4 regions of the Comamonas endophytica genome follow, and region 1 is predicted to be linked to each of the others. Evidence: predicted binding sites of a transcription regulator. Region 1 holds the regulator's gene; each other region holds the start of a gene.
The links. The regulator sigma-54, encoded in region 1, starts transcription at its own class of promoters, with help from an activator protein. The targets are predictions, from matches to a motif close to TGGCANGNAANCTGCTTT.
Positions count from the first base shown of each region.

Region 2: a site for sigma-54 is predicted at 3,828-3,845, ahead of M9799_RS09980 (amidohydrolase/deacetylase family metallohydrolase). Genes of this name have one in related genera too.
Region 3: a site for sigma-54 is predicted at 4,607-4,624, ahead of M9799_RS07730 (TorF family putative porin). Genes of this name have one in related genera too.
Region 4: a site for sigma-54 is predicted at 3,653-3,670, ahead of atzF (allophanate hydrolase). Genes of this name have one in related genera too.

Region 1 is NZ_CP106881.1:2,098,221-2,105,979, reverse strand. It holds gene M9799_RS09420 (PIN domain-containing protein) at 1-264, opposite strand, end outside; gene M9799_RS09415 (THUMP domain-containing class I SAM-dependent RNA methyltransferase) at 261-1,538, opposite strand; gene M9799_RS09410 (RNA polymerase factor sigma-54) at 1,609-3,180, opposite strand; gene lptB (LPS export ABC transporter ATP-binding protein) at 3,224-3,991, opposite strand; gene lptA (lipopolysaccharide transport periplasmic protein LptA) at 4,003-4,626, opposite strand; gene M9799_RS09395 (thiol:disulfide interchange protein DsbA/DsbL) at 4,798-5,448, opposite strand; gene M9799_RS09390 (SPOR domain-containing protein) at 5,503-6,174, opposite strand; gene argS (arginine--tRNA ligase) at 6,187-7,759, opposite strand, start outside.
Region 2 is NZ_CP106881.1:2,215,488-2,223,246, reverse strand. It holds gene M9799_RS09990 (oxamate carbamoyltransferase subunit AllG family protein) at 1-848, opposite strand, end outside; gene M9799_RS09985 (gamma-glutamyltransferase family protein) at 860-2,461, opposite strand; gene M9799_RS09980 (amidohydrolase/deacetylase family metallohydrolase) at 2,495-3,781, opposite strand; gene M9799_RS09975 (MarR family winged helix-turn-helix transcriptional regulator) at 3,892-4,401, shown strand; gene M9799_RS09970 (ABC transporter substrate-binding protein) at 4,824-5,978, shown strand; gene M9799_RS09965 (branched-chain amino acid ABC transporter permease) at 6,041-6,889, shown strand; gene M9799_RS09960 (branched-chain amino acid ABC transporter permease) at 6,917-7,759, shown strand, end outside.
Region 3 is NZ_CP106881.1:1,706,500-1,714,258, reverse strand. It holds gene M9799_RS07755 (Bug family tripartite tricarboxylate transporter substrate binding protein) at 1-687, opposite strand, end outside; gene M9799_RS07750 (hydroxyacid dehydrogenase) at 749-1,678, opposite strand; gene M9799_RS07745 (RraA family protein) at 1,675-2,361, opposite strand; gene M9799_RS07740 (tripartite tricarboxylate transporter substrate binding protein) at 2,482-3,486, opposite strand; gene M9799_RS07735 (IclR family transcriptional regulator) at 3,691-4,449, shown strand; gene M9799_RS07730 (TorF family putative porin) at 4,663-5,364, shown strand; gene glnK (P-II family nitrogen regulator) at 5,408-5,746, shown strand; gene M9799_RS07720 (ammonium transporter) at 5,782-7,242, shown strand; gene glcE (glycolate oxidase subunit GlcE) at 7,575-7,759, shown strand, end outside.
Region 4 is NZ_CP106881.1:1,876,215-1,883,973, reverse strand. It holds gene M9799_RS08445 (putative bifunctional diguanylate cyclase/phosphodiesterase) at 1-305, shown strand, start outside; gene M9799_RS08440 (putative bifunctional diguanylate cyclase/phosphodiesterase) at 326-2,092, shown strand; gene M9799_RS20565 (methyl-accepting chemotaxis protein) at 2,107-3,444, shown strand; gene atzF (allophanate hydrolase) at 3,705-5,495, shown strand; gene M9799_RS08420 (GntR family transcriptional regulator) at 5,526-6,203, shown strand; gene M9799_RS08415 (alpha/beta hydrolase) at 6,407-7,216, opposite strand; gene M9799_RS08410 (ABC transporter ATP-binding protein) at 7,216-7,759, opposite strand, start outside.

The DNA.
Region 1 (7,759 bases):
GCTGTCCGTGCTCAGCCCGTAGAAGGCCACGCGCGGCGCGATCTGCGGATAGCCCAGCACGCGCTCGAGCTCCACGCGCTGCGCGGCATGGGCGATCCAGCGCAGCGCGCCCTCGGCCAGCAGCGCGCGCACCGGTGCGATGGCCGCGTCGTCGAAGACCAGCAGATCCAGCACCATGTTGGTGTCGAGCACCAGGGGACGCGGCCCGGGGCCCGGGTGGCCGGCCCCAGGATTGCAATGCGGCCAGCGCAGCACGATCTTCATGCGGGCTGGCTGCCTGCACCGCCGTCGGTGCTGCGCCGCGGCTTGACGGCACCCTTGATCATGTCGAAGCGGAACATGCGGCACTCGATGGGGCCGTTCCACAGCGGCACGCGGCGCGACTCCTTGAGGCGCATCTTGCCGGGCAGCTTCAGGTCGGGCGTGAGCATCCAGGCCTGCCAGCCGCTGTAGTTCTTCTTCCAGTGGGATGCCAACTGGCCGAAGAACTCGACGCCATCCTCGGTCTGCGCGGTCTCGCGCCCGGCCCGTTCGACCTGGCCCATGCGCTCGGCCGCGTTGCGCCCGGCCGAGCCGGCCGCGGCGATGCGCTCGCCATAGGGCGGGTTGAGCACCATCACGCCGGGCTGCTCGCTCGGCGGCATGCGCTGCAGCGCGTCGCCGCCGCGCAGGTTCACGGCGCTGGCCACGCCCGCGCGCTCGGCATTGCGTTCGGCAAAATCCACCATGCGGTGGGAGACATCGGAGCCGTAGATGCCGACCGGACTCTCGCAGATCGCCGCCTCGGCCTGGCGCAGGATCGCTTCCCAGACATGCGGCTGGAACGGCACCAGCTTCTCGAAGGCAAAGCGGCGCTGGATGCCCGGCGGAATGCGGCAGGCGATCTGCGCCGCCTCGATGACCACCGTGCCGCTGCCGCAGCAGGGGTCGTACAGCGGCTGCGGATTGTCGCCATGCGGGTCCCAGCCGGTCGCGGCAATCATTGCCGCGGCCAGCGTTTCCTTGAGCGGCGCATCGCCCTTGTCCTCGCGCCAGCCGCGCTTGAACAGCGCCTCGCCCGAGGTGTCGATGTAGATCGTCGCCTCGTCCGTGGTCAGGTGCAGGTGCACGCGCACGTCCGGGTAGCGCGTCTCGACATCGGGACGCACGCCGGTCTTGGCGCGGAAGCGGTCGGCAATCGCGTCCTTGACGCGCAGCGCCGCGAAATTCAGGCTGGTCAGCGGGCTGTGCTGCGAGGTGAACTCGATCTTGAAGCTCTCGCGCGGGCTGAACCAGATCTCCCAAGCCACCTCGCTGGCCGCGCGGTACAGGTCGTTCTCGTTGCGGTACATCGAGGTCGAAAGCTGCACCAGCACGCGCTGCGCCAGGCGGCTGTGCAGGTTCAGCAGCAGCGCGTCGCGCCACGAGGCGCGCAGCATCACGCCGCCGCGCCCGACCAGCAGGTCGTGCCCGGTCAGGCCCGTGATGCGGTGGGCCTCGTCGGCCAGATAGTCCTCCACGCCGGCGGCGCAGGGCAAAAACAGTTGCAGTTGGTTCATAGCAGGGCGCCAAGGATACGCGTTTGCCGTCAAATGCGCGCATTGGAGGGCATCTTGCCGGCCCCGCGCGCTATAGCGACTTGCGCAGATTGGCCGGCGCGATCTTCAGCACGTCGCGGTACTTGGCGACGGTGCGGCGCGCGCATTCGATGCCCTGCTCCTTGAGCATTTCGGCCAGCTGGCTGTCCGAGAGAGGCTTGAGCGGATTCTCGGCCGCGACGAACTGCTTGATCAGCGCGCGCACCGCCGTGCTCGAGGCATTGCCGCCGGTCTCCGTGCCCAGGCCCGAGCCGAAGAAATACTTGAGCTCGTAGGTGCCCATCGGCGTGGCCATGTACTTGGCCGTGGTCACGCGGCTGATGGTCGATTCATGCAGCCCCAGCTCGTCGGCGATGTCGCGCAGCACCAGCGGGCGCATCGCCAGCTCGCCATGGGTGAAGAAGTTCCTCTGCCGCTGCACGATGGCCTGCGACACGCGCAGGATGGTGTCGAAGCGCTGCTGGATGTTCTTGATGAACCAGCGCGCCTCCTGCAGCCGCTGCTGCAGCGCCGCGTGCCCCTCGCTGCCCTTGTGGCCGCGCAGCGCGTTGGCATAGATGTCATGCACGCGCAGCCGCGGCATCACCTCGGGATTGAGCTGCACGCTGAACTGCGGCTGGCCGTCGCCGCGGCTGCGCGCCATCTTGCGCACGATCACGTCGGGCACGACCAGGTTGCGCTCCACGTCGGCAAAGCGCCGCCCGGGCCGCGGCTCGAGCCGCGCGATCAGCGCCATGGCCGCGCGCACGCGCTCCTCGCTGGCCGCGCAGGCCTGCATCAGGCGGCGCACGTCGCGGCGCGCCAGCAGGTCCATGGGCTGCGCGCAGATGCGCAGCGCGGTCTGCACGGTGGCCTCGTCGGTCTGGTCGTCGTCCTGCGCCGCGAGGTGCTGCAGCTGCAGGGTCAGGCATTCGGCCAGGTTGCGCGCTCCCACGCCCACCGGCTCGAGCGACTGCAGCAGGCGCAGCGCCACCGTGAAGCGGTGCACCAGTTCCTCCTGCTCCTCCAGTGCATCCGCGCCGGCCAGTCCCGCGGCCAGTTCCTCGAGCGAATCCTCCAGATAGCCATGGTCATCGAGCGACTCGATGAGAAAGCGCAGCGCCGCGCGATCGACCTCGCCCAGCCTGAGCGACAGCGCCTGGCGGTGCAGGTGATCGGTCAGCGACTCGTGGCCGTGCGCCAGGTCCTGGGCCTCGGCGTCGTCCTCGCTGCTGCCATTGCGCGCGCGCGCCTCGCCGCCCCACTCGCTGTCATCGGGCGCGAGATCGCTGCTGCCGTCGCCTTCCCAATCGGGCGCGGCATCGGCCGGCGCAGTGACCTCGCCGGCGTCGGCATCGCCACTGCTGCCCGACATCTCTGCCGACGCATGCTGCGCATCCTCGGCATAGTCGTCGCGCTGCGCCGGCACGTCGGACTGCGCCAGGCCGAATTCCTCGCGCTCGGCTTCTTCCGTGGTGCGTTCGAGAAAGGGGTTGTCGTCGAGCATGTGCTCGACTTCCTGGCTCAGCTCCAGCGTCGAGAGCTGGAGCAGCCAGATCGATTGCTGCAACTGCGGCGTGAGGGCGAGGTGTTGCGATACCCGTAGCGACAGACCCGGCTTCAACGGCGTTCCCCTCCGAACCGGCACAGGCTGATGGACATGGCGCTCACATCCTGAAGTGCTCGCCGAGGTACACCCGGCGCACGTCGGCGTTCTCGACGATCTCGGCGGGCGTGCCCTGGGCCAGCACATGGCCGTCGCTGATGATGAAGGCGTGGTCGCAGATGCCCAGGGTCTCGCGCACGTTGTGGTCGGTGATCAGCACGCCGATGCCGCGTGCCTTGAGGAAGCCGATGATGCGCTGGATCTCGATGACGGCAATCGGGTCGATGCCGGCAAAGGGTTCGTCCAGCAGGATGAAGCGCGGCTGCGTGGCCAGCGCGCGCGCGATCTCGACGCGCCGGCGCTCGCCGCCCGACAGCGCCAGCGCGGGCGAGGCGCGCAGATGGTCCACGCGCAGTTCCTGCAGCAGCGCCAGCAGGCGGCGCTCGATCTCGTCGCGGGTCAGGGGCCGGCCCTGCTCGTCGCGCTGCAGCTCGAGCACGGCGCGCACGTTGTCCTCCACGCTGAGCTTGCGGAAGATCGATGCTTCCTGCGGCAGGTACGACAGCCCCAGGCGCGAGCGCTGGTGGATCGGCATGTTGCCGACCGCCTGGTCGTCGATGAAGATGTCGCCGGCATCGCAGCGCACCAGGCCGACGATCATGTAGAAGGAAGTGGTCTTGCCGGCGCCGTTGGGGCCGAGCAATCCCACGACCTCGCCCTTCTGCACCGCCAGCGAGACGTCCTTGACCACCTTGCGGCTGCCGTAGGACTTGGCCAGATGCTTGACTTCGAGGCGGCTGGATTCGGGCTGCGGGGAGGTTGCGTTCACGGAAGCGCCGCTCACTGGTTCGAGGGAAGGGTGGTGCTGGGCCGAAGGTTCGTGGCCGGCGCGGGCGCCGCGGCCGGCGGCAGCTCCTTGGGGGCAAGCACGGCGCGCACGCGCCCGCCGGATGCGGCGCCGGTGGCGCCACCCGGAGCACGGGCCTGGCCGTCCACGGTGAACACATCGGTCAGGTTGTTGTAGACGATGACCGCGCCGGTGATCTCGTCGGTCAGCGCCGTTCCGCGCAGGCGGCGCAGTTCGCCGCGGCGGATCAGCCGGACGTTGTCGGCCTTGCCGTCGTATTCGATGACCTCGGCCTCGCCCTCGACGAATTCATCGGGTTGCCCCGGCTGGGTATCGCGCTTTTGCCGGAAGAAGGCGCGCTTGCCCGCCTCGGCCTTCACCGTGCCGAACTGGTAGCCCTGGGCATCCTGGCGCACGTCCAACTGCGCGCCGCGCAGCACGATCGAGCCCTTGGTCATCACCACGTTGCCGGTGAAGACGCTGGTCTGCTGCAGTTCATCGTGGCGCAGCGCATCGGCCTCGATGTTCATGGGCTTGTTGCGATCGGCTCTTTCGGCCTGCACCGCGCCGCAGGCAAGGGCTGAAAGCAGGAGAAGGGGAAGTAGGCGTTTTTTCATGGAGGGCACGAATCTTGCGACCATTGTAGGGCGTGTGACCCATTAAATCCCAGGCACCGCCTGGAACCCCGTGCGTGGATGGCCCCGCCCGGCAAGTCCATGGCGCCAGCAGGCACAAAAAAGCCCGCGCAAGGCGGGCCCGTCATGCAGGGGCCGCGGCCCCGCGTGGCCTCAGCCCTTGCGGCTCAGGGCGATCAGATGGTCCGTCACGCGCAGCACGTTGGCCATGTTGCCAGCCATCGTGCCATCGGTGTAGTAGCGGCCGGCCACGCCGATCGAGGGCACGCCCTCGACGTTGTATTCCTGCTGCAGCTGGGTCGCCTTGCGCACCTGGTTGGAGACCGTGAAGGAGTTGTAGCTTTCCTTGAACTTGTTCACGTCCACGCCCTGCTTCCCGACCCATTCGAAGATGTCCTCGTCCTTGGCCAGGCGGTTGCGCTCGACGTGGATCGCACGGAACACCCTGGGGTGCACTTCATCGAGCTTGCCCATGGCCAGCAGCGCGTAGTAGAGCTTCTGCTGGGGGATGAAGCTGGCGTTGAAGCCCACGGGCACGCGCTGCACCACTACATCGGCGGGCGCCGCTGACTTCCAGGCCGCGAACGCGGGCTCGAAGGAATGGCAATGCGGGCAGCTGTACCAGAAGAACTCGAGCACCTCGACCTTGCCGGCGCCGGCCGTGGTGGCGACGGGCTTGCCCAGCTTGGCGTAATCCTTGCCTTCCTTGAACGCAGCCTGGGCCAGCGCGGGCGTGGCCACGAAAGAAAGAGCGGATGCGGAAGCTGCGGCAGCGGCAGCCAGGGAAAAATCACGGCGTTTCATGGAACAACACTCCTGGTTCGGTTCGTAAGTCAGAGGGGTGGCGCGCCAAAAAGTTCAGCGCTGCACGCGCACCAGCGCGGAATCCACGCCTGCGCCCTCGAGCCTGGTCTTGAGCTGCTCGGCATCGTCGCGCTTGCCGAAAGGACCCACGCGCACGCGGAACACCGTGCGGCCGTTCTGCTCGCGCTCGCTCACGCGCGACTCCCAGCCCAGCATCGCCAGCTTGGCGCGTTGCGCCTCGGCATCGGAGGGGCTGCGGAAGGCACCGGCCTGCACGAAGTAATTGAAGCTCTCGGCCGCGCTGGCCTCGGCCGACTTGGCTTTGACCAGATCACCCAGCGGATCGCTGGATTTGCCCGCTGTGCTGGTCTTGGGCTCGGGCTTGGGCGGCAACGTCACCGGTGCCACGGGTTGCGATGCCGCAGTCGTCGCCGGCGCTGCATCCGGCGCCGGCGCGGCCGCCACGCCATCCGCGGCAGGCGCTGCCACCTCGGGTGCCGCCGGCACTGTGATGCGCGCCGGGTTCTTGCCGTACAGGGGCGAGTTCGGATCCCAGTCCTTGTTCTTCCTGGCTTCGGCCGCGTCCTGGTCGGCGTTCTTGGCCTTGCTCAGGAAGGGCATCGGCACCTTGCTGACATAGACCGCCACGCCCAGGGCCGCGCCCAGGCCGAAGATGATGCCGAGAATGATGCCGAGAACGGTGCCGCCGCGTTGCTGTGTCTTCATGATGTGATCGGTTTACATGCGTTCTGGAGCGGACACGCCCAGCACCGCAAGGCCATTGTGCAATACCTGGCGGGTCGCGCTGATCAATGCCAGGCGTGCCAGCTTCACCGTTTCGTCGTCGACCAGGATGCGCTCCGCATCGTAGTAGCTGTGGTAGGCCGCGGCCAGGTCGCGCAGGTAGAAGGTCACGTCGTGCGGCGCATTGCCCTGCGCGGCGGCTGTGAGCATGTCCGGGTACTTGGCCAGCTGCAGCATCAGCGCCTGGGCCTGCGGGCCTTCCAGCGCCGACAGGTCCACGTCCTTGAGCGTGGCCGCATCGCCGCCCCAGGCCTTGAGCACCGAGCAGATGCGCGCATGCGCGTACTGCACGTAATAGACCGGGTTGTCGTTGTTCTGCGCCACCGCCAGGTCGACGTCGAAGGTGTACTCGGTGTCGGGCTTGCGGCTGAGCAGGAAGAAACGCACCGCATCCTTGCTGGTCCACTCGATCAGGTCGCGCAGCGTCACGTAGGAGCCCGCGCGCTTGCTGATCTTGACCTCCTCGCCGCCGCGCACCACGCGCACCATGGTGTGCAGCACGTAGTCGGGATAGCCCTGGGGGATGCCCACATCGGCGGCCTGCAGGCCGGCGCGCACCCGCGCGATCGTGCCGTGGTGGTCCGTGCCCTGGATGTTGATGACCTTGGTGAAGCCGCGCTCCCACTTGGCGATGTGGTAGGCCACATCGGGCACGAAGTAGGTGTAGCCGCCGTCGCGCTTGCGCATGACCCGGTCCTTGTCGTCTCCGTAGTCGGTCGACTTGAGCCACAGCGCGCCATCGAGCTCATAGGTATGGCCGTTGGCCATCAGGCGCTCGACCGTGCGGTCCACGCGGCCCGAGGTGTAGAGGCTGGACTCGAGGTAGTACTCGTCGAAGCGCAGGTTGAAGGCCTGCAGGTCCTTGTCCTGCTCGTTGCGCAGGTAAGCCACGGCGAACTGGCGGATGTTGTCCTGGTCCTCGACATCGCCGTTGGCGGTGAATTCGCGGTCGTCGGCCTTGACGGTCTTCTTTGCCAGGAAATCGTTGGCGATGTCCTGGATGTAGTCGCCGTTGTAGAACGCCTTGCTGGCCGGGTTCTCGGGATCGACGGGCCAGCACTCGTCGCCGGGCTTGAAGCCCTTGGCGCGCAGCTGCGTGCTGTTCGTCAGCGTCTGGATCTGCACGCCCGCGTCGTTGTAGTAGAACTCGCGGTGCACGTCCCATCCCTGGGTCGTGAACAGGTTGCACAGCGCATCGCCGAGCGCGGCCTGGCGGCCATGGCCCACATGCAGCGGGCCGGTGGGGTTCGCGGAAACGAACTCGACCAGCAGCTTTTCGGCGCGGCGCGGCTGGAAGCCAAAGGCCTCCTTGGCCGAGAGCACCTCGCGCACGACTTCCTGCTTGGCGGCGGGCTTGAGCCGCACGTTCAGGAAGCCGGGGCCGGCGATCTCCAGCGCCTCGACCCAGCGCGCGAAAGCGGGGGTGGCCATCAGCGCATCGCTGAGCGCCTGCGCCAGCTGCCGGGGATTTTGCTTGGCGGCCTTGGCCAGCTGCATGGCGGCGGTG
Region 2 (7,759 bases), 120 kb from region 1:
CAGAAATCCAGCACCGCGCTGTCGCCGATGGCGCCCAGCGCCGGCGTCTGTTCATGGCCGGCAAAGCGCGTGCCCTGCGGCGGCCGCGCGGCAACGGCCTGCCAGCCGCGCGCGCCGCGCAGCCGCAGGCCAAAGGCCTGGCCGTTGCCGCCCGCTGCCGCAATGGGCGCGTCTTCGGCACGCATGCGCCAGGCGGCAGCGGCCATCAGGATAGTGAGCACAAAGCCCGGGCTCGCGGCCAGCGCCTCGCGGTCTTGCGCGCAAATTCCAGGCAGGCGCGCCAGCAGCGCCGCGTTGGCCGCGCCGGTGCGTGCATGGCATTCGTCGCCTTCCTTCAGTGCCTGCTCCACCACGGGACGCAGCGGCACCGGGGCATCGCGCAGCAACGGCGCCAGGCGCTGCCCCAGCGCGGCAATGGCGCGCAGCCGCTGCAACGCGCCGGCATCGGTGGTGCCAAAGCGCAGCGCCGGTGCGGGCCCTTCGATCAGCGGCGCCCAGGCGCAGCGCTTGCCGTCGCCGACGACCGCCAGCGGCATCGAGGCGGACACCACCTGCGCCAGCGGCGTGGCCACGCCATGGTCCTGGGCCGGCGCCAGTTGCACGGCGCCCGTGTCGAGCAGGTTCAGGGCCGCGGCCTCGTCAAGCGCCAGGCCTTCGAACAACAGCGCCTGAACGGCCGCCTGGCGCACCGGGGCCGGCGCCGGGCCCTCCAATGGCGGGCCGGCGTGCAGCAGCACATGGGGTGCGAGTTCCGGCAATGCCTGGGCGCGGGTGACGACATCGCGCCAGCAGGCGCGCGCAAAGGGATTGGCCCAGCGGGCCAGTTCGGCGGAATCGGGGGTGGTCATGGGCAAAGCTCCTAGAACGCGGCCACGCTGCCATCCGAGCGCGGGTCGAAGCCGCCGCAAAGGCTGCCCGAGGGTTCGCGCACGATGCAGCCGGCATGGCCGAAGGTCTCGTCGAAATCCGCCAGCACTTCGACCGGATGGCCGCGCTCTTTCAAGGCGCGCACGGTTTCCGCGGGAAAGCGCCCCTCGAGTTTGAGCGTGTCGCTGCTCTGGCCCCAGGTGCGGCCGAGCAGCCAGCGCGGCGCCTCGATCGCGGCCTGCGGATCGAGGCCGTGCACGACGCTGCGGGTGAACACCGCCGACTGGGTCTGCGGCTGGCCGTCGCCGCCCATGTTTCCGTAGACCATGCTGCGCCCGTCGTTCAGCAGCGCCAGCGCCGGGTTCAGCGTGTGGAACGGTTTCTTGCCCGGCGCCAGCGCGTTGATGTGCGCCGGGTCGAGCGAGAAGGAGGCGCCGCGGTTCTGCCAGTTCACGCCGCTCTCCGCCAGCACGACGCCCGAGCCGAATTCGTGGTAGATGCTCTGGATCATCGACACCGCACGGCCCTGGCCGTCGATCACCCCCATCCAGATGGTGTCCGCCGGCCCTTTCCCCTGCCCCCAGGCCGCGGCCCGGCCCATGTCGATGCGCGCGGCCATGCCGTCGAGCGCTTCGGGAGTGAGGAAGCTGGCGGGGTCCACCGTCATGCAGGCCGGGTCGGTGATGCAGCGGTCGCGCACGGCAAAGGCCTGCTTCACGCATTCCGCCGCCGCATGCACATAGTCCGCGCCGAGGTGATCGAAGCGCTCCACGCCCAGCCGGTCCATCAGGCCGAGGATGATCAACGACACCAGGCCCTGCGTCGGCGGCGGCATGTTGTAGAGCGTGCCGGCGCTGTGCGCCAGCTGCAGCGGCGTGCGCAGCAGCGCCTGGTGGCGCTGCAGATCCGCCAGCGTCAGCGCGCTGCCCACCTGCGCCAGATCGCGCGCCAGGCTGCGCGCCAGGTCGCCGCGGTAGAAGTCGTCCAGCCCGGCGCGCGCCAGCTGCTCGAAGGTGGCGGCCAGGCGCGGCTGTCTGAACAGGGAGCCCACGCCAGGCACTACGCCCTCGGGCATGAAGGCCTCGGCAAAGCCGCTCACGCCCGCCAGTTCGGCCTGCCTGGCCTCGGTGTTGCGCTGCTGGCTGCGGGTCACGGGCACGCCCCGGGCCGCGCCATCGATGGCATCGGCCAGCAGGCGCTCCAAAGGCATGCGCCCGCCCAGGCGCGTGCGGCTGATCTCCAGCGCCTTGGCCCATCCCGAGAGCGTGCCCGCCATGGTGAGCGCCGCGCCGGGACCGCGAAAGGGAATGGCACCCTGGCCCGCGTATTGGGCGATATCGGCGCCCAGCGCGCTGGCGCCGCAGGCATCGATGCCGATGACTTCGGTACTGCCGCCATCGGGCAGGCCGACGAGCCAGAAGCTGTCGCCGCCGATGCCGTTCATATGCGGGTAGGCGACGGCAATGGTGGCGGCAGCCGCGACCATCGCTTCAATGGCATTGCCGCCCTCGCGCAGGACGGCCAGCGCCGATTGCGACGCCAGGGCATGCGGCGCCACGGCCATGCCGCGGCGCCCTCTCACGGGTTGGGTCATGGCTTCGCCTCCGGTGTCAGCGCGGCGCGGGCTTCAGGCATGGACGGCACTGGCGGCCTCCTGCGGCTGCGGAAGGATGGCGGCGGTGGCGTCGAAACGCTCGCCGGCGCGCAGGCAGAACGCCGGGGTCAGCATCTGCCGGGTGACCACCTCCGTGCCCTCGTTGTCGCGCAGCACCCAGCGGCCGCGCGCATCGTCGAGCACGCTGATGTCGGCCACGCCGCCCACCTTGAGCGTGCCCAGCTCGCCTTCCATGCCGACCATGCGCGCCGCGTTGCGCGTCACCATCGCCACGACATGCGCCAGCGGCAGGCCCAGCGCCAGCATGCTGGTCATGGCGGACACCAGGCTGAAGCGCGTCTTGCCCTTGAAGATATGGTCCTCTTCATCAGGGTGGCTGTCGGGCGTGCCCGCGGGCGCCGCGACCTGGGTGTTGTAGCCATGCATGTCGGCGCCCAGCGTGTCGGGGATGACGCCGGCATCGAGCACGATGCGCGCCGTCTGGTAGCTGAAGTGCGAGCCATGGCCGACATCGATCTTCAGGCCGCGCCGGATGGCTTCGTGCACCAGTGGATGCAGCTTGCCGTCGAGCTCGACGAAGCCGCCCGGATGGCGGCTGAACGGGTGGGCCAGGATGTCGCCCGGCTTGAGCATCTCCACCACCTGGTTGAAGATCGAGTCGGGATTCACGGCCAGCCCGCCCTCCTCGGGCCTGGGCCAGAGCTGGCCGAAGTGGATATACACCGGCAGATCCGCCTCGCGCCCGATGCGCGTGGCGATGCGCATCACATCGACGCCCCAGCGCGCGAAGCCGCCGATCTCGGCATGCGCCTTCAGGCCGCGCACCAGGTCGCGGTTCTCGCGCGCCGAGCGCACCGTGGCCTCGACGTCCAGGCATTCGGGCCGGTAGAGTTCGGGGTAGTAGTGCCCTTCCAGCCCGCCGACCAGATAGGCCGAGAGATAGGCCAGCACCCGGGTCTTGGAGGGCTCGGCCACATACTGGCGAAAGCCCGGCAGGGTGATGCAGCTGGGCCCGCCCTGGTCCACCAGTGTGGTCACGCCCGAGTGCACGCCGCACATATCGGGATTGAGGCCGAAGCGCCCCGTCACGCCCTGGTAGACATGGGCATGGGTGTCGATCAGGCCCGGCAGCACCAGCTTGCCGCGGCAATCGATGCGCTGCGTGTCCGCGGACACTCCGCTTCCCATGTCCTGCCCGATGGCGGCAATGCGGCCCTCGGCCACCAGCACATCGAAAACGCCGTCCCGGCCCACCGTGGGGTCGATCACGCGTCCCCCTGTCAATAGCATGCTGCGCATAGAAATAGCCGGCGCCAGGGCCGCTGCAGTTGAAGATGCGTGGTGTACCGCATAAATTGTGCCAGCGCGATTTCGCCGATTTGGTGCGGCCTTGGGGATAGACTCGGCACATGAAGACCGAAGCCTCCCAGGCGTCCCTGCGCGCCCAGCTCGACGAGTACTACCAGCGCTCCGCGCTCTTTTCGCGGCCGGGATTCCTGCTGCGCCGGCTGCACCAGATCCATACCGGGCTGTTCGCCCAGGAGACCGGCGAGCATGGCGTGACGCCGGTGCAGTACAGCGTCCTCACCATCCTGGTGGCGCTCGGGGAAATGGACCAGAACACGCTGGCGCTGGAGATCGGCCTGGAGCGCTCGAGCGTGGCGGAAGTGCTGCCGCGCCTGGAAGCGCGCGAGGTCGTCGAGCGGCGCCAGTCCACGCGCGACCGTCGGGTCAAGCTGGTGCGCATCACGCGCAAGGGCCGCGCGCTGGTCAAGCGCATGGAGCAGGCCGCGCAGCGCGCGCACGACCGCACCATTGCCCCGATCCCCCCCGAGGAACGCGAGCTCTTCCTGCTGCAGCTCAGCCGCCTGGTCGAGGCGCACAACGACACCAGCGTGGTGCCGCTGCGCATCCGCTGAAACCGCGCCCAGGAAATTAGGTGGTACACCCCGTTTTGGGGAATGCCCCGGAATGGGTGCGCCACAACTGTGCGGCAGGGGCCGCATGCGGGGGCCGGAACGCCTGCGCCGCGCACCTCATATGTGGCACACCACATTCTTTTTCAGGCGCTTGCCCTGCGCGCGGCAGTGCCATCCACCAGCGAATCGCCGATGTGGCACGACTGTTGCTGTGAACGCTGCAGCAGCCGGCAAGAAGGCTGCAAAAGCGAGGGAATGCAACCCATGCAGCCCGGGAGCGCCGCCCATGCCGTCATGACGACGGATCCACCGGCCGGTCCTTGGCGATATATGTGGTGTACCCCTTATTTGGGAGGAAATGCTGCGCCGCGGGCGGCCGGCAGTTCTTTCGTCAAGCACTGCTACCCAAGGAACCGTCGATGATGATTACGCACAACTTGCGCACCCTGCTGGCCACCGCGGCCCTGGCGGCGCTGGCCTCCCAGGCTTCGGCGCAGGACACCATCAAGATCGGTGTCACCATGCCGCTGACCGGATCGGTCGCCGCTTCCGGCAACTACGTCACCAACGGCGCGCGCATTGCCGCCGATGTCATCAACCGCAAGGGCGGCGTGCTGGGCAGGAAGCTGGAGCTGGTCATCGAGGACAACAAGTCCAACCCGCGCGAGGCCGTGAACTCGGCGGAAAAGCTCATTCTCAAGGACAAGGTGCCGGTGATGATGGGCGCCTGGAGCTCCACCTTCACGCTGGCGGTGATGCCCAAGCTGGTCGAGTACGGCGTGCCGATGGTGGTCGAGACCGCCTCGTCGGGCAAGATCACGACCGCGGGCAACCCCTGGATCTTCCGCATCAGCCCCACCTCCTCGATGGAAGCCGTGGCCTTCGGCAAGCAGCTCGACGGCATGTCGCCGGCGATCAGGAAGGTCGACTTCCTCTCGGTCAACAACGACTGGGGCCTGGGCGCGACGGCCGCCTTCAAGAAGATGCTCGAGGACAAGGGCGTCACGGTAGGCCGCGCCGAAACCATGGCGCCCGACGCCACCGACCTGTCGGCGCAGCTCGCGGCGCTGAAGAACACCGGCGCCGACACGCTGATCGTGACCTCGGGCATCGAGCAGCTGACGCTGGCCATCCGCCAGGCCGGCGAGCAACGCCTGCCGCAGCGCATCCTCACCACCGGCGGCTCCTTCCCCGAGCCGCTGCTGAAGGCTTCCGGCCCCAAGGGCTACGCCAGCCAGCACCTGCTGTTCTTCGCGCCCTGGGACATCACGCGCGCCAAGTACCCCGAAGTCGCCAAGGAGTTCGCGGATGCATGGACCGAGCGCAAGTGGGAACTGCCGGGCCAGTCCGAGGGTTTCCGCGGCTATGACGCGATCCTGACCATTGCCGAGGCCATCCGCATTGCCGGCAAGGCCGAGCCGGCGGCCATCCGCGACGCGCTGTGGAAGGTGAAGATCAAGGGCGTCAACGGCGACATCGCCTTTGCCAAGGAAGGCCCGGCCGGCAAGGAAAGCGGCCAGAACGAGGCCGCCGTCTACGTCGTCGAGCTCAAGGACGGCAAGGTCCAGGTCAAGTAATTGCAGGGCCGCGGCAGCCGCGGCCGGCGGAGCACATCTTGGATCAATTCCTCCAACATCTCTTGAACGGCCTCGTGCAGGGGTCCACCTATGCGCTGCTGGGGATCGGCCTGACGCTGATCTTCGGCATCATGAAGGTGGTCAACATGGCGCACGGCGAGCTCTATACCCTGGGCGCGTATGTCGCTTACGGCTTCGTCGCCGTGCTCGGGCTGAACTACTTCGGCTCGGTGCTCGTGGCCGCGGTGGCCGGCCTGGCGATCGGCGCATTGATCGAATGGATGCTGCTGCGCCGGCGCAACCTCGCGGCCATGGACGAGGTCATGCTGATCATGATCGGCGTGATGATCGTGCTGCAGAACGCCGAGCTGCTGCTGTGGGGCGGCGTGGCCAAGGCCGTGCCTTCGCCCTTCACGCAGGAGCCCGTGGTCTTCGGCGCGGTGTCGGTGTCGCCGATACGGCTGTTCGTGCTGGGCACGGCGCTGGTGCTGCTGGTGGCCTTCTACCTGCTGATCGAGCGCTCGCGCCTCGGGCTGGCGATGCGCGCCACCTTCCAGGACAAGGACGCGGCCAAGATCGTCGGCGTCAATGTCTCGCGCATCTACACGCTGACCTTCGCGCTCGGCTCCTGCCTGGCGGCCGTGGCCGGGGCGCTGCTGGCGCCGGTGTTCGTGGTCAACCCGACCATGGGCGACCTGGCCAGCCTCAAGGCCTTCGCCATCGTGATCCTGGGCGGGCTGGGCAACCTGCTGGGCGCGACGCTCGGCGGCTTCGCGCTGGCGCTGATCGAGGAGTTCGGCGCCGGCTACATCTCCACGGCCTACCGCGACGCCATCGGCTTCCTGGTGATCCTGATCGTCATGATCGTGCGTCCGCAGGGCTTGTTCACTTCCAAGGAACGGGTGGGCTGACAGATGAATGCTTCACGCAATTCCACCTTGATTTTCGCCGTGGCGGCCCTGGTGCTGGCGGCGCTGCCGCTGTGGTGGCCGGACCCCTATGTGCTGTCGGTCGTGGCCTCGGCCGGCATCTTCATCATTGCCGCCATCAGCCTGAACCTGCTGCTGGGTTATACCGGCCAGCTGAGCCTGGGTCATGTCGCCTTCTTCGGCGTCGGCGCCTATACGACGGCCCTGCTGTCGCTGGGCTTCGACGTCGCCCTGCCCGGCCTCGACGAACCCTGGGTGGTCGCGCCGCAGCCGGTGTGGCTGGCCTTTGCCAGCGCCATTGCCGTGGCCGGGCTGTTCGGCTGGATGATCGGGCAGCTCGCCTTTCGCGTGCGCGGCGCCTACTTCGTGATCGTGACCATCAGCTTCGCGCAGGTCATGCGCATGGTGGCCATCAACTGGGTCGATCTGACCGAGGGCCCGATGGCGCTCAACAACATTCCCCCGCTCACCTTCTGGCTGCCGGGCGCGGGCGTGGTCGAGCTGGTGAGCAAGGCCAGCACCTACTGGCTGGTGCTGGCGGTGGCGCTGCTGTCGTACCTGCTGGTCGCGGCGCTGGTGCACAGCCGCGTCGGGCGCGCCATGATCGCGCTGCGCGAGAACGAGACGCTGGCGCGCTCCATGGGCATTCCGGTCACGCACTATCTGCGCATCGCGGCGGTGGGCGCGGCGGCGATCGCGGGCGCTGCGGGCGGGCTGTATGCCCACACCGTGCGCATCATCGACCCCGATGTCTTCATGTTCATGTTCACCATCACCATGGTCATCATGGTGATCGTCGGCGGCAAGGGCACGCTGTCGGGCCCGGTCATCGGCGGGCTGCTGTTCGGGCTG
Region 3 (7,759 bases), 390 kb from region 1:
GTCGGGCAGGCGCGGGCTGCGCTCGGGCGACGACACCGCCAGCGCGCGCAGCTTGCCCCCCGCCACCAGCGACTGCGACGCGGCGACGGTGCTGAACATGAAGTCCACCTGGCCGCCGATCACGTCTGCAATGGCCGGGCCACCGCTCTTGTAGGGCACGTGCACCATGTCCAGCTTGAGCTGCTGGCGAAACAGCTCGGACGCCAGGCGCTGCACCGTGCCGCTGCCGCCCGAGGCGAAATTGAGCTTGCCCGGCTGCGCCTTGGCCTTGGCGATCAGGTCGCCCACGTTCTTGAGCGGCGAGTTGGCGGGAACGATCAGCACGTTCGGCGCCTGCAGCACCAGCGACAGCGGCTGCAGCGCATTGGCGGCATACGGCATCCTGGCGAACAGGTGCGGGTTGATCGAATAGGGCGTGGCGTCATACAGCATGGTGTAGCCGTCGGCCGGCGCCTTGGCCACGGAGCTGACGCCGATGGTGCCGCTGGCGCCCGCGCGGTTCTCGACGATCACGCTAGTGCCCAGCTTGGGGCCCATGTGCGTCGCCACCAGGCGCGCTACCGCGTCGGCGGCGCCGCCGGGCGCGTAGGGCACGACGATGGTGATCGGGCGGTCGGGAAAGGCGGCGTGCACCGTGGCGGCGGCCAGGGCACAGGTGGCAATCAGGGTCTTGGCGAGAGCATGCATGGTTTTGTCTCCGGAGGAATGGATGGGGCCGCGCCGCGCGCACCCCGGCGCGGCCCTGGGTTCAATGGGCTGGTGCGGCGGCGCGCTCCAGCACCTGCAGCACATTGCGCGCGGCGCCCAGGCCCATGTTCACGTAGGCATCGCTGGTCACGCCGCCGATGTGCGGGCTCAGCACGATGCGCGGCTCGCCCTGGAAGGGGTGGCCGGCGGTCATCGGCTCGACGGCAAAGCTGTCCAGGCCCGCGGCCATGACCTGGCCGGAGCGCACCGCGGCCAGCAGCGCCGCTTCATCGATCAGGCCGCCGCGCGCGGTGTTCACCACGATCACTCCGCGCCTGCATCGCGCCAGCGTTTCGGCGTTCAGCAGGCCACGGTTGTCGGCGGTGAGCGGGCAGTGCAGCGAGATCACGTCGGATTCGCGCCAGAGCGTTTCGAGCGCCACGCCCTGCACGTATTCGGGCAGGTCGCGCGCATAGGGATCGAAGCCGATCACGCGCATGCCCATGGCGTCGGCCATGCGCGCGAAGCGCAGGCCGATCGCGCCCAGGCCCACCAGCCCGACGGTGCGCCCGCCCAGTTCCAGGCTCTTGTGCGTGGCCTTGTCCCAGTGGCCGGCGCGCATGCGCGCGTCCAGCGCCACCACCGACTTGGCGCAGGCCAGCAGCAGCGCCATGGTCTGTTCGGCCACGGCCGCGGCGTTGACGCCCAGCGCCGCCACGACCTCGATGCCGCGCTCCTTGGCCGCCACCTTGTCGATGGTGTCGGTGCCGCTGCCGTGCTTGGAGATCACTTTCAGCGCCGGCGCCGCATCCATCATGGCCGCGCCCACGCCGCCGTAGCGCACGATGATCGCCACCGGGTTGTGCGCGCGGCACAGCGCGATCAGGCTTTCCTCGGTGGGCGTCTTGCCGGCATAGACCATGTCATAGCCGTCCAGCAGCGCCAGCGCCTGCGGTGCCAGGTCGGCACCGGTGACGAGAATGCTGCTCACAGCGCTTCCCCTTCCTTGAGCACGCCGGCGGCGCGCAGCGCGGCGGGCAGCCACTTGGAGGCGGTGTCGCCGCGCGAAATGGCGTCGATGCGCGCAGCTTCGTCGGCCACCTTCCTGTCGGCCAGCGCCATCAGGCCCGGGGCCTTGGCGCGCTCGATCACGACCACGCCGTCGGCATCGCCCACGACCAGGTCGCCGGGGTTGACGACGGTGCCGCCCGCGGAGACCGGGTGGTTGATGCGGCCGGGCACGTACTTGGTCGGGCCCGCAGGGTTGAAGCCGGCGCTGAACACCGGGAAGTCCAGGTCCAGGATTTCCAGCTTGTCGCGGATGGCGGCATCGACGATCACGCCGGCCAGGCCGCGCTTCTTGCAGGCGCTGAGCATCAGCGTGCCCATCAGCGCCGCCGTGAGATCGCCCTTGCCATCGATCACCAGCACGTCGCCGGGCTGCGCCAGCGCGATCGCGGCGTGGATCATCAGGTTGTCGCCGGGGCGCACTTCCACGGTGAAGGCCGGGCCGGCGACCTTCATGTCCTGGTGCACGGGCGCGACGCGGCCGTGCATGGTGCCGCGGCGGCCGGCGACGTCGGCCAGGATCGCTGCCTGGAAAGTGCCGGCTTTCTCTACGACGTCGGGGGCCACGCGCTCGATGTCGCGGATGATTTCTGGAAGTTGGTTCATGGTGCTTCGTCCGGTGGAAATGGAGAGGGCGCAGAGGGCGGGAATGCGCAGCCCGCGGACATGCGCGCGGGCATGTCCTGTGATCTGTAGGGATGGGGCAGGAGCGCTGCGGGCAGCGCCTCAGTCGAGGCTGGCGCCGGATTCCTTGACGACCCGGGCCCAGCGCGGGATTTCCGCTTTCAGCAGCTGCTGGAAGCTTTCCGCCGAGCCGCCCAGGATCTCGCCGCCCTCGTAGCGCAGCCGCTCGGCGGCGTCGGGCTGGGCCAGCGCCTGGTTGATGGCCTTGTTGAGCTGCTGCACGATGGCCGGCGGCGTTCCCGCGGGCGCCAGCACGCCGAACCAGCTCACGGCCTCGAAGTCCTTGTAGCCCAGTTCCGCCAGCGTCGGGGTCTTGGGCAACTGCGTCGAACGCGCCTTGGAGGTGATGGCAATGGCGTTCATCTTGCCGTTGCGCACCTGGCCGATCAGCGTGGGAATGGTCGACATGTACAGGTCGATCTGGCCGCTCACGACATCGGTCATGGCCTGCGCCGCGCCCTTGTAGGGCACGTGGCGCAGCTTGATGCCCGCCGCATGCTGGGCCAGCTCGCCGGCCAGGTGCGACACGGTGCCGTTGCCCGAGTAGCCCAGCGTGATGCCATCGGGCCTGGCCTTGGCCGCGGCCACGACATCGGCAAAGCTCTTGTAGGGCGAGCTGGCCGCCGTCACCAGCACGACCGGGGAGGACACTGCCAGCGCCACCGGCGTCAGGTCCTTGATCGGGTCGTAGGGCAGCTTGGGGTAGAGCGCGGGGTTGATCGCCAGGTTGCTGGTCTGGCCGATGACCAGGGTGTAGCCATCGGGTGCGGCCTTGGTGGCGGCATCGACGCCCAGGTTGCCGCCGGCGCCGGGGCGATTGTCCACCACCACGGTCCACTTGTTCAGGTCGGTGAGCTTCTGTGCCACGGTGCGCGCGATCATGTCCGTGCCGCCGCCGGGCGGAAAGGGCACGATCAGTCGAACCGGCTTGGAGGGGTAGGCAGCCTGTGCCTGGGCGCTGGCCAGGGGCAGGGCGGCGGCAGCCAGGCCCAGGGTGGCGGCGCAAAGCTGCGCGGCGAATGCATGAAAACGCGTGGTCGATGCCATTGTCTTGTCTCCGTCGATGTATTTATGGGTTGCCGCGGTGCATGCCGGCAATGGAAGCGCAGTTTAAAAAAACGTTTCAACGCATACAATGCCGTTTCGCACGATGAAACACATTGCACGATGAAGCCCGACGACACCCCACATCCCCCGCCAGTGAAGAAGCTCCGCAACGCCCGTCCCGCGGTCTTGGCACCCATGTCCGAAATGACCGGGCCGGAGGGCGAGCCGGCTGCCTCCAATGGCTTCGTGACCGCGGTGGCGCGCGCGCTGCAGCTGCTCGAGGCCTATGCGCTGGGCGAATCCCATCTGTCGCTGGCCGAGCTCAGCCGGCGCTGCCAGCTGCACAAGACCACCGTGCTGCGGCTGGCGCGCACGCTGGCCCACCATGGCTACATGGTGCAGCGCGAAGACGGCGACTGGCGCCTGGGGCCGGCCGCGGGCTGGCTGGGCGCGCGCTACAAGGCCGGCTTCGACGTGCAGAACGTGCTCGAGCCGGCGCTGCGCGCGCTGACGCTGGCGTGCGGCGAAAGCGCGGCCTTCTATGTGCGCGAGGGCAATGCGCGCACCTGCATCGTGCGTGTCGAGGGGCCGCAGGCGCTGCGCCACCACGCGCGCATGGGCGAGGAACTGCCGCTGGACAAGGGCTCGCCCGGGCGCGTCATCCTGGCCTTCTCAGGCGAGCCCGGGGCGCTCTATGAACAGATCCGCGAGCGCGGCTACCACTACTCCATCGGTGAGCGCGAGCAGGGCGTGGCCACCGTATCCGCGCCGGTCTTCGGCATGCACTGGCGGCTGTTCGGCTCGGTCTGCATCTCCGGCCCGGCTTCGCGCCTGCCGGTTCAGAAGCTCGAGTCGCTGGCGCAGACGCTGCTGGCCACGGCCAACCAGCTGTCGTATGCATTGGCTGGAACCGCCGGGAACACGGGCACCTCGGCGGTGCGCACTTCGCGCTGGCATCCCTGAATCCGTGACATGGCACGGCAAGCCTGGTGCGTTGTCCATTTTGGTGCAGCGCCATGGGGGGAATCCGGGCTGTTTGCGCACCAATAGGGTGCAATGCGTCCAGTCCATGTCTTTCCGGTAATGCCTGCATACCGTGGCGGCTTCGACCTACTTGCCTTGGCACAGTTCATGCTTTTCACCGGTTGTCGAAAATTTTTACAACTGGAGAGCCTCATGTCCCGTGCCTGGATCAAGACCATCGGTGTCGCCTTTGCCGCCGCTCTGCCCATGCTGGCCAGCGCCCAGCTGACCGCCAACGTCAGCCTGACCAGCAATTACAAGTTCCGTGGACAAGACCAGGACGCGAGCCGCACCAAGGCCTTCAAGCCGGCCCTGCAAGGCGGCTTCGACTACAGCTTCGGCGATACCGGCTGGTATGTGGGCAACTGGAACTCCAGCGTCGACTGGGTGCCCGGCAACTCGCTCGAGAGCGATTTCTACGCCGGCTACAAGTTCGAAGGCGGCGGCGTGGCCTGGGACCTGGGCGCACTGACCTACGTCTACCCGGGCGGCAAGGTGGCCAACACCACCGAGATCTATGCCGCCGCCGGCTTCGGCCCGCTGACGGCCAAATATTCGCACACCGTGTCGAAGCGCTACTTCGGCTTCGACGGCGGGCGCAACACCGGCTACTTCAACCTGGCTTTTGCCCAGGAAGTGGCGCCCAAGGTGACCTTCAAGGCCTCGGTCGGCTACACGCGCTTCTCGAGCGATGTCGAAGGCACGCCGAACTACGCCGACTACAGCGTGGGCGGCGCCTACGACTTCGGTGACGGCCTGTCGCTGGGCGCGGCCGTCGTCGGCGCCAACAAGAAGAACCACTTCGGCTTCGTCAACAAGAACCGCTTCGTGGTTTCGCTGACCAAGGCCCTGTAATTGCAAAGGGGCGCCCTGCGTCCCGATCAACGAGGAACGACTCATGAAAATGGTGACCGCCATCATCAAACCCTTCAAGCTCGATGAAGTGCGCGAAGCACTGTCCGACATCGGCGTGCAGGGCATTACCGTGACCGAAGTCAAGGGCTTCGGCCGCCAGAAGGGCCATACCGAGCTGTACCGCGGGGCGGAATACGTGGTCGACTTCCTGCCCAAGCTGAAGATCGAGGCGGCGATCGCCGACGACATGGTCGACCGCGCGCTCGAAGCCATCGAGGCCGCGGCCCGCACCGGCAAGATCGGCGACGGCAAGATCTTCGTTTCCCACCTCGAGCAGGTGGTGCGCATCCGCACCGGCGAGACCGGCCAGGAAGCCCTCTGAGGCCTGCGTTCGTACCGATCAGAAAGATTGTTGCCATGAAAAAATTGCTTGCCTCCCTCTGCCTGGGCATGAGCCTGCTGTCAGGCGGTATCGCCCTGGCGCAGACGCCTGCGGCCGATGCGACTGCCACCACTCCCGCGGTGGAAGCGTCCGCTGCGGCGCCTGCACCTGAAGCCGTCGCTGCCCCGGCAGCCGCCGCACCCGCCCCCGAAGCGGCCGCGGTCGCTACCCCTTCTCCCGTGGCCGAAGCACCTGCTGCAGCCGCTGAAGCCGCGCCCACGCTCGACTCCGGCGACACCGCCTGGATGCTGACCTCGACCATGCTGGTGATCCTGATGATCATCCCCGGCCTGGCCCTGTTCTACGGCGGCCTGGGCCGCTCCAAGAACATGCTGTCGGTGCTGATGCAGGTCTTCGTGATCTTCTCGCTGATCACCGTGCTGTGGACCATCTACGGCTACACGCTGACCTTTGGCGGCGAAGGCAAGTTCTTCGGCGGCTTCGACAAGCTGTTCCTCAAGGGCATCACGCCCGACACGCTGTCGAGCGCACTGAAGACCATTCCCGAATACGTGTTCGTGTCCTTCCAGGCCACCTTCGCCGCCATCACCGTGGCGCTGATCGTCGGCTCCTTTGCCGAGCGCATCAAGTTCGCCGCGGTGCTGGTGTTCGCCGTGCTGTGGTTCACCTTCAGCTACATCCCGATGGCCCACATGGTCTGGGGCGGCGGCCTGCTGGCCGAAGACGGCGCGCTGGACTTCGCCGGCGGCACCGTGGTGCACATCAATGCCGGTATCGCCGGTCTGGTCGGTGCCTACGTCCTGGGCAAGCGCCTGGGCTTCGGCAAGGAGTCGATGGCCCCGCACAGCCTGACGCTGAGCATGGTCGGTGCCTCGCTGCTGTGGGTGGGCTGGTTCGGCTTCAACGCCGGCTCGGCCGGCGCGGCCAACGGCATTGCCGGCCTGGCTTTCGTCAACACCATCGTCGCCACCGGCGCCGCCACCCTGTCGTGGCTGGCTGCCGAAGCGCTGCACAAGGGCAAGGCCTCGATGCTGGGCGCGATCTCGGGTGCCGTCGCCGGCCTCGTGGCCATCACTCCCGCCGCCGGCTTCGTCGGCCCGATGGGCGCCATCGTCATGGGCCTGATCGTCGGTCCCCTGTGCGTGTGGGGCGTGGGTGGCCTCAAGCGCATGCTGGGTGCCGATGACGCGTTCGACGTGTTCGGCGTGCACGGTGTCGGCGGCATCGTCGGCGCCATCCTGACCGGCGTGTTCTGTGCCGCCAGCCTGGGCGGCGTTGAGCCGGCCAACTACTCCATGGGCCACCAGGTCTGGGTGCAGATCAAGAGCGTGCTCGTGACGCTGGTGTGGTCGGGTGTCGTGGCTTTCGTTTCCTACAAGATCGCGGATCTGCTGGTCGGCCTGCGCGTCAGCGAGGAAGAAGAGCGCCAGGGCCTGGACATCAGCTCCCACGGCGAAACCGCCTACGTGCGGTAACTCCCGGCACGGGCGGCCCTGTCTGGTGGCGGGGCCGTCTGCCCCAACTTCATTGCGAATACCAGGTTCTCCTCGGACGCTGGAATTTCAGCCCACCCATGCGGTGGGCTTTTTTTTGGGACTGGTTTTTCTATAGGGCAGGACCTTCATGGTTCGGCAAGCTCACCACGAAGGGTTTTTCCGTTCGCCCTGAGCCTGCCTGGGCGGGCCCGTCGAAGGGTGGACGTCCCGCCCTACAAGTCGTCCCCCCGGCCCAAGCTTCACGCCCCGCGTGCAAAAAATTCACGCTCCTGCCCCGGTTGCGTTGCGACCCCTGCCGCTACGATAAGCGCATGGATTCAGCCCTCAGCCAGATCACCGGGCGCGTGCGCGCCGCCGTTGCCGACCGGACCCCGCTGCGCCTGCGCGGCGGCGGCAGCAAGGACTTCCATGCGCGCACGCTGGAGGGCGAGATCCTCGACACGCGCGCGCTGCAGGGCGTGCTCAGCTACGAACCCAGCGAACTGGTCGTCACCGC
Region 4 (7,759 bases), 220 kb from region 1:
TGCGGCATCTGCCGGCCCGGCAGCTCAAGATCGACAGCAGCTTCGTCAGCGACCTCGAGCACAGCCAGCAGGCGCGCTCCATGGTCGGCGCAGTGGTCGGCCTGGCGCATGCGCTGGGCCTGAGCGTGGTGGCCGAGGGCGTGGAAACGCAGGGCCAGCGCGACATCCTGCTGGCCGCCGGCTGCGACGAGTTCCAGGGATTTTTCTTTGCCCGCCCCATGCCCGCCTCCGTGCTGATGGCCTGGCTGCAGGCGCGCCACCCACACGATGCCGGCAACGGCCTCGCACCCACGGGCGCGGCATGAACCGCGCCCCACCTGAACCTATGAACCGCAAGTCCCCTCCCTCTTTTCAGCACGCGCCGCCACCCGCTGGCGAACGATTGCCCTCGCTGCGCCTCTATGCCTGGCTGGCGCGCTTCAAGCGCCTGAACTACCAAGCCAAGATCATGGTGATGGCCTTCATCGGCACGCACTTGCCGCTGCTGGCGCTGACCTCGTGGTTCGCGCTGGAAAGCACGCACGACTGGAGCGTGCTGCTGCACGTGCTGGTCATCACCCTGGCGGCCACGCTGGTGGGCACGGCCGTGACGCTGCTGGTGCTGCACCACCTGCTGCGGCCGGTGGCTGCCACCGCCAAGGCCCTGCGCGTGTACCGCGAGCAGCGCCTGAAGCTGGCGCTGCCCACGCATTTCACCGACGAGGCCGGCGCCCTGATGGCCGACGCGCATCGGGCGCTGCAGCACCTGGACAAGACGCTGGAGTCGCTGCAGTTCATCGATGACGTCACCGGCCTGCCCAACCGCAAGCGCTTCCTGGAAAACGTGCAGGACCGGATTGCCCATGGCCAGCCCTTTGCCGTGGCCATCGTGCGCATCGCCAACCTGGCGCGCATCGAGGAGACCATCGATCGCGGACACGCGGAGCTGGCCGCGCGCAGCCTGGCCCAGCGGCTGGAACGGACGGGCCACTTCTGGGATCAGCTGTCGCGCGTCGGGCCTTCCAAGTTCGGCTGCATCCTGCATCTCAATGGCAAGCAAGACACCTGGGCGGCAAGCGCGGCGCGCCTGCGCGCCAGCCTGAAGCTGTGCGCCGGCGAACTGCCGCTGGGCGAGCTGCAGTTCCAGCCGCAGCTCCAGGGCGGGCTGGCGGTGTTTCCCGACGACGGCGCCCAGGCCGACGCGCTGCTCGATGCCGGCATTGCCGCGGCCTCGCTGGCCAATCCGGCGCAGGTCATGCTGCATTCGGTCAACGCGCGGCGCCAGGCCATCGAGCAGATGCAACTGGAGCAGGACCTGCGCCAGGCCCTGGCGCGCTCCGAATTCGTGCTGCACTACCAGCCGGTCTTCGACCTGCAGGCCGGACGCGCCATCGGTGCCGAGGCCCTGGTGCGCTGGCAGCATCCGGAGCGCGGCCTGGTGCCGCCCGGGGCCTTCATCGACACCGCCGAGTCATCGGGCCTGATCGGGCCGCTGGGCCTGTGGGTGATCCGCGAGGCCTGCCGGCAGCTGGGCGAGTGGAACCGCGCGGGCCTGCCGCACATGCGCATGGCCATCAACGTGTCGGCGCGCCAGTTTCTCGACCCGCAGCTGGGCCAGCATCTGCGCGAGGCCATTGCCGCCGCAGGCATCTCGCCGGACCAGTTGGAAATCGAGCTGACCGAGACCGTGGCCATGGTGGACCACGCCCATACCCACCGCGTGTTCTCGGCGCTGCGCAGCGATGGCGTGGGCATTGCCATCGACGACTTCGGCACCGGCTACGCCAGCATGAGCTACCTGCGCAAGCTGCCTTTCGACAAGCTCAAGATCGACCGCGAGTTCGTCACCGACGTGCACCGCTCGCGCGAGGGCCAGGCGATCTGCGGCGCGCTGATCGAGCTGGGCAAGGGCCTGGGCCTGCGCGTGCTGGCCGAGGGCGTGGAGCAGAAAGAGGAGGTGCGCTACCTCGCGCAGCAGGGCTGCGACCTGTTCCAGGGCTACTACTTCGCGCGGCCGGTGGCTGCCGCGCAGTTCGAACATTCACTGATGCTTCCCCCCGCTCTGCTCCATGGCGCCGAAGCGCGTCTGATGGACCCACTGGGGCTGGTATAGAAAGAGCTCACTTCATGCGATCCATCCGTTCCGTGCTGGCCAGATTCGGCCTGTGCTCCCGCCGTGCCAACGCCCAGATGCAGGCCCTGTACCGCAACCAGGCGGTGATCGAATTCGACGCGCAGGGACGCATCCTCGATGCCAACCCGCAGTTCATGGAGCTGATGGGCTACCGCATCGACGAACTGCGGGGCCAGCACCACCGCATCTTCGTGGACCGTGCGGAGCATGACGGGCCGGGCTACGCCGCATTCTGGGCGCGGCTTCGCGCAGGCGAGGCCTTCGTCGGGCGCTGCCGGCGCCTGGCGCGCGACGGGCGCGATGTCTGGCTGCAGGCCCACTACTGCCCGGTTCTCGACCGCAGGGGCCGGGTGCTGCGCATCGTCAAGTACGCCATGGACATCTCGGCCGAGGTACGGCGCGATGCCGAAGCCATCAGCCAGCTGGCCGCCGTCGGCCGGGCCCAGGCGGTCATCGAGTTCACGCTGGACGGGCATATCCTGCGCTGCAACCGCAATTTCCTCGATGCGCTGGGCTATGACTCCGAGCAGGAGCTGATCGGCCAGCACCACAGCATCTTCGTCGACCCGCAGGAGCGCAGCTCGGCCGGCTACGCGGCATTCTGGTCGCAGCTGGCCCAGGGCCAGCATTACCGTGGCCAGTTCCGCCGCGTCGGCCGCGGCGGCAACGATGTCTGGATCGAGGCGAACTACAGCCCCGTGCTGGACGAGTCGGGCCAGCCCTTCAAGGTCGTCAAATACGCCACCGACATCACCGCGCGCTTCGAGGCCACGCAGCTGGTGCAGGCCGCCTTCGAGCAGCTGCAGCAGCTGGTGCGCGACAGCGCCGCGCAGGCGCGCGAGGCCCATGCGCAGACCCGGCAGGTGGCGGCCGTGGCCCAGCAGGGCGATGCCACCCTGGACAACGCGGTCGCCGCGATGTCGCGCATCATGGCCGATTCCAGACGCATCGGCGACATGGTCGGCCTGATCGACGGCATTGCCTTCCAGACCAATCTGCTGGCGCTCAACGCCGCCGTCGAGGCGGCACGGGCAGGCGAGCATGGACGCGGCTTTGCCGTGGTCGCCAGCGAGGTGCGCAGCCTGGCGCAGCGCAGCGCGCTGGCCGCCAAGGAGGTCAAATCGGTCATCGGCCACTCCACCCAGACGGTGCAGGAGGGCGCGCAGCGCGTCGACGAATCCGGCGCCATGATGCGCCAGATGCGCGCCGGCGCCGCCCGCGCCAGCGAGATCATGGACCACATCATCCAGGCCTCGCGCGCGCAGGACGAGCGCCTGGTGGATACGCGCGAGGCGGTGTTGCGGCTGGAGAATACGGTGATCCAGCGGTAGCAGCGCATCCTGGGCCCATACGCCTCTTGAGGGAGGCCGCTCATCCTTCGATCCTTCGACAGGCCCAGGATCAGGACGAACGGATAAAAGGCTGCGCTTTCCACCGTTCGTGGTGATCCTGAGCTTGTCGAAGGATCGAACCATGGACGTCCAGCCCTCCAGAACATGTACTGCCCGAAAGCCAGGGAGCAAAGTCTTCTCTCGTCCCTGGCACATAAACTGCTTCATCAGCGTGACTTGTATACATCAGGGTATTCATCATGCTGATCGGCACTATCGAAGACTGGAAGAACGCATACACCCAGGGCGCAATGCCCGCCGAACTGCTGGAGCAGCAGCGGCTGGCCTGCAGCGCGCAGGACACGGCCTGGATAAGCATTGCCAGCACTGAGCAATTGCAGACGCAGCTCGCGCAACTGGCGGCTCTCGAGCTGGCGGTGGGCCGCGAACAGCTGCCGCTGTATGGCGTGCCCTTCGCGGTCAAGGACAATATCGACGTCGAGGGCTTCCGCACCACCGCTGCGTGCGAGGAATTCGCCTACGTCGCGCAAGAGGATGCCTTCGCCATTCAACGGCTGCGAAACGCAGGCGCCATCGTACTGGGCAAGACCAATCTCGACCAGTTCGCCACGGGCCTCGTGGGCACCCGCTCGCCCTATGGCATCGTGCCCAACACCTTTGATGCCAGCCTGATCAGCGGCGGCTCCAGCTCGGGGTCGGCCTCGGTCGTGGCGCGCGGGCTGGTGCCTTTCGCACTGTCCACCGATACCGCCGGCTCGGGGCGCGTGCCCGCGGGCTTCAATCAGATCGTGGGGCTCAAGCCCACGCCAGGTGCGGTCAGCGGCACCGGTTTGGTGCCCGCCTGCCGCACGCTGGACTGCATTGGCGTGCTGGCCTGCACCGTGGCGGACAGCGCCAGCGTCCTGTCGGTGATGGAAGGGCATGACGCGGCCGATGGCTACTCGCGCGCGCGCCCCATGGCGCCGGCGCACAAGCCGCTGGCGCAGCTGCGCGTGGCGACGCCCGCGCACCGCAAGCTCTCCGGCAGCTACGAAACCGCATTTGCGGAGTTTTCATCCCGGTTGAAGGAGCAAACGGCGCAGTTGGAGGAAATTCCTTTCGGCACGCTGTTCGAAGTGGCGGAGCTCCTGTACTACGGCCCCTGGGTGGCGGAGCGCGTGGTGGGCGCGCGCAGGATCTACGAAGACCAGCCGGACAGGATGCTGCCCGTGGTGCGCAGCGTGCTCGATGTGGCGCAGCGCTTTTCCGCGGCCGACACCTTTGCCGCCCAATACCGCCTGCAGGAGCTCAAGCAGGAAGCCGACAGGCTCTGGCAGCAATGGGACGTGCTGTGCGTGCCCACGGCGCCGCGCCATCCGCGCATCGACGAGGTCATGGCCGACCCGATTGCCGTCAATTCGGAGATGGGCATCTATACCAACTTCGTGAACCTGCTGGGCTGGTCGGCGATCGCCATTCCCGCCAGTCGCCTGCCCGATGGCCTGCCCTTCGGCATCACGCTGATCGCACCCGGCTGGCGCGAGCCCGATCTGGTGCGCTGGGCCGCCGAGCTCGAGCAGCAGGCCGGCCTGCCCGCGGGCGTCACGGGCCTGAAGGCCGGCGCTTCGGCGGCGCCCTGCGCGTGGACCGTCGGCGCCCAGGGCGACATGATCCAGGTGGCGGTGGTAGGCGCGCACCTGCGCGGCATGCCGCTGAACCATGAACTGCTCTCCTGCGGCGCGCGTTTCGTCGAAGCCACGCAGACCAGCGCCGACTACCGGCTCTACGCCCTGCAGGGCACGGTGCCGCCCAAGCCGGGCCTGTCGCGCGGCGAAGGCGGCGCGGCGATTGCCGTCGAGGTCTGGGAGATGCCGCTGGCGCACTTCGGGCGCTTCGTCGCGGGCGTGCCCGCGCCACTGGGAATAGGCACCGTCACGCTGGCCAGCGGCAAGGCCTGCAAGGGCTTCATCTGCGAAGGGCATGCGCTGGCGCAGGCCACGGACATCACGGCTTTCGGCGGCTGGCGCGCCTATTGCAGCAGCCTGCGCTAGACCGCCCCACTACAAGAATAGGAGACATCCGTGACCCAAGTCAGCCTTGCCGCCTCGGCCTATGCGCAGCTCAAGGAGGCGCTGGACAACTTCCACTTCGTGCCGGGCGACCGCTTCAGCGAAAACGAGGTCAGCGCCCTGCTCGGCATGAGCCGCACGCCGATCCGCGAGGCGCTGGTGCGGCTGCAGCGCGAGGGCTATATCTCGGTCATGCCCAAGCTCGGGTGGCTGGTGAACAGCATCGATTTCCATGTCTTCGAGCAGCTGTACGACGTGCGCTCGGTGCTGGAATGCGCCGCCATCGATCTGCTGGGCGCGGCCCCCGACCTGGCGCAGCGGCTCGCGCCGCTGTGCGAGCTGTGGTGCGTCGATGCTTCGCAACGGCTGGCCACCTGCACCGCCGTGTCGCAGATGGATGAAGCCTTCCACATGGCGCTGGTGCATGCCAGCGGCAACCTGGAGATGGCGCGCATCCACTGCGACCTGACCGAGCGCATACGCGTGGTGCGCCGGCTGGAATTCACGCGCAGCTACCGCATCGATGCGGCCTACGACGAGCATGCGCGGATCCTGCAGACATTGCTGACCCGCGACACGCTGCGCACCAAGGCGCTGCTGCAGCAGCATATCGCGGTGAGCCGGGACGAGGTGAGGAAGATCACCTTGCATACGCTGCAGGGGGCGAGGCAGGCAAGGGTGGCGGCGTGAGGGGGTTCTCGGGAAAGTCCAGGGTTGTTTTGTAGGGCAGGCCGTTCATGGTTCGACAGGCTCACCACGAACGGGGAAAACCGTTCGTCCTGAGCCTGTCGAACCATGAGCGGGGAAACCGTTCGTCCTGAGCCTGTCGAAGGATGAATGGCCTGCTCTCGAGATGGGGCACTACCCTTTCCTATGCTCAAGACAAACGGGTTTTAAAGCCAACCCATCAATTCCTCCAGTAACACCCCCTGCGGCTCCGCCAGCGCATTCAGGATGCTGAAATGATCCGCCCCCTGCACCGCCACCACTGCCCCCGGCAAGCCCTCGCGGTGCCGTGAAAACGCCAGGCTCTGCGCCTGCAGCTGCGGCAGCTCGGCCGTGCCGTAGGCGGTCACGAAAGGCTTGTCCACAGGCGCCAGGCGCAACGGGCTCAGCGCCTGCACCTCGCCGGGAGTCAGCTGCAGCGCCTGGTTCAGATAGGTATGCGCAATGGGCGCCAGATCGTAGATCCCGCTGATCCCCAGCCCCGCCCGCACGCCCTCGCAGTCCAAGCCCAGCGCCGTCAGATGCCCGCCCGCCGACCAGCCGCACAGCAGCACCTCGCCGCTGCCGCCCTGCTCCAGCGCATGCGCACGCACCGCAGCAATGCCTGCGCGCACCTCCTGCGCGATCTGCGTCAGGCTGGCCTGCGGCGCCAGCGTATAGCCGATCAACGCAGCATGCAGGCCACGCGCCAGCGCACCTTCGGCAACGAAGCGGAAGGTGTTCTTGTGCCGCATCTGCCAATAGCCGCCGTGGATGAACAGCAGCGTGGGCGCGCCGGCGTGGCTTGGGAAGTAATCGAAGACCTGGCGCTCGGCGGGCCCGAAGCGCTGGTCGAGCCGGCCCGCGGCGCGCGCCACCAGCGCGGCGCTGCGCGCCTCGAAGTCGGCCAGTTTCACGGCGCTGTCGCGCACCGCGGCCGTGTTGTCATAAGCCGCGTCGCGCAGCCCCTGGGGCAGCGCCTGCAGGCTGTCCAGCATCATGCGGCCTTGGGCAGCGACACGTGGCTGCTGAGCATCTCGGTCAGCTCGCGGCGCACCAGGTTGAACTCGGGGTCGGTGATGCAGCGCGGGCGGCCGAGCGGAATGCGGTAGTCGCGCTCGACGCGGCCGGGCCCGGCGGTCATCACCACCACGCGGTCGGCCATCAGCACCGCCTCCTCCACCGCGTGGGTGACGAAAACCACCGTCAGCTTGGTCTTTTCCCAGATGTCCAGCAGCTCCTGCTGCAGCACCTCGCGCGTCAGCGCGTCCAGCGCGCCGAAGGGCTCGTCCATCAGCAGCACCTCGCAGTCGTTGGCCAGCGCGCGCGCGATCGACACGCGCTGCTTCATGCCGCCCGACAGCTGGTTCGGGAAATGGTCGGCGAACTTGCCCAGGCCGACCATGTTCACGAAGCGGTCCGAGATCTCCTTGAGCCGCGCCGCGGGCAGGCCGCGCTGCCTGGGGCCGAAGGCGATGTTCTCGCGTACCGTGAGCCAGGGGAACAGGCCGTAGTCCTGGAACACCATGCCGCGCTCAGGG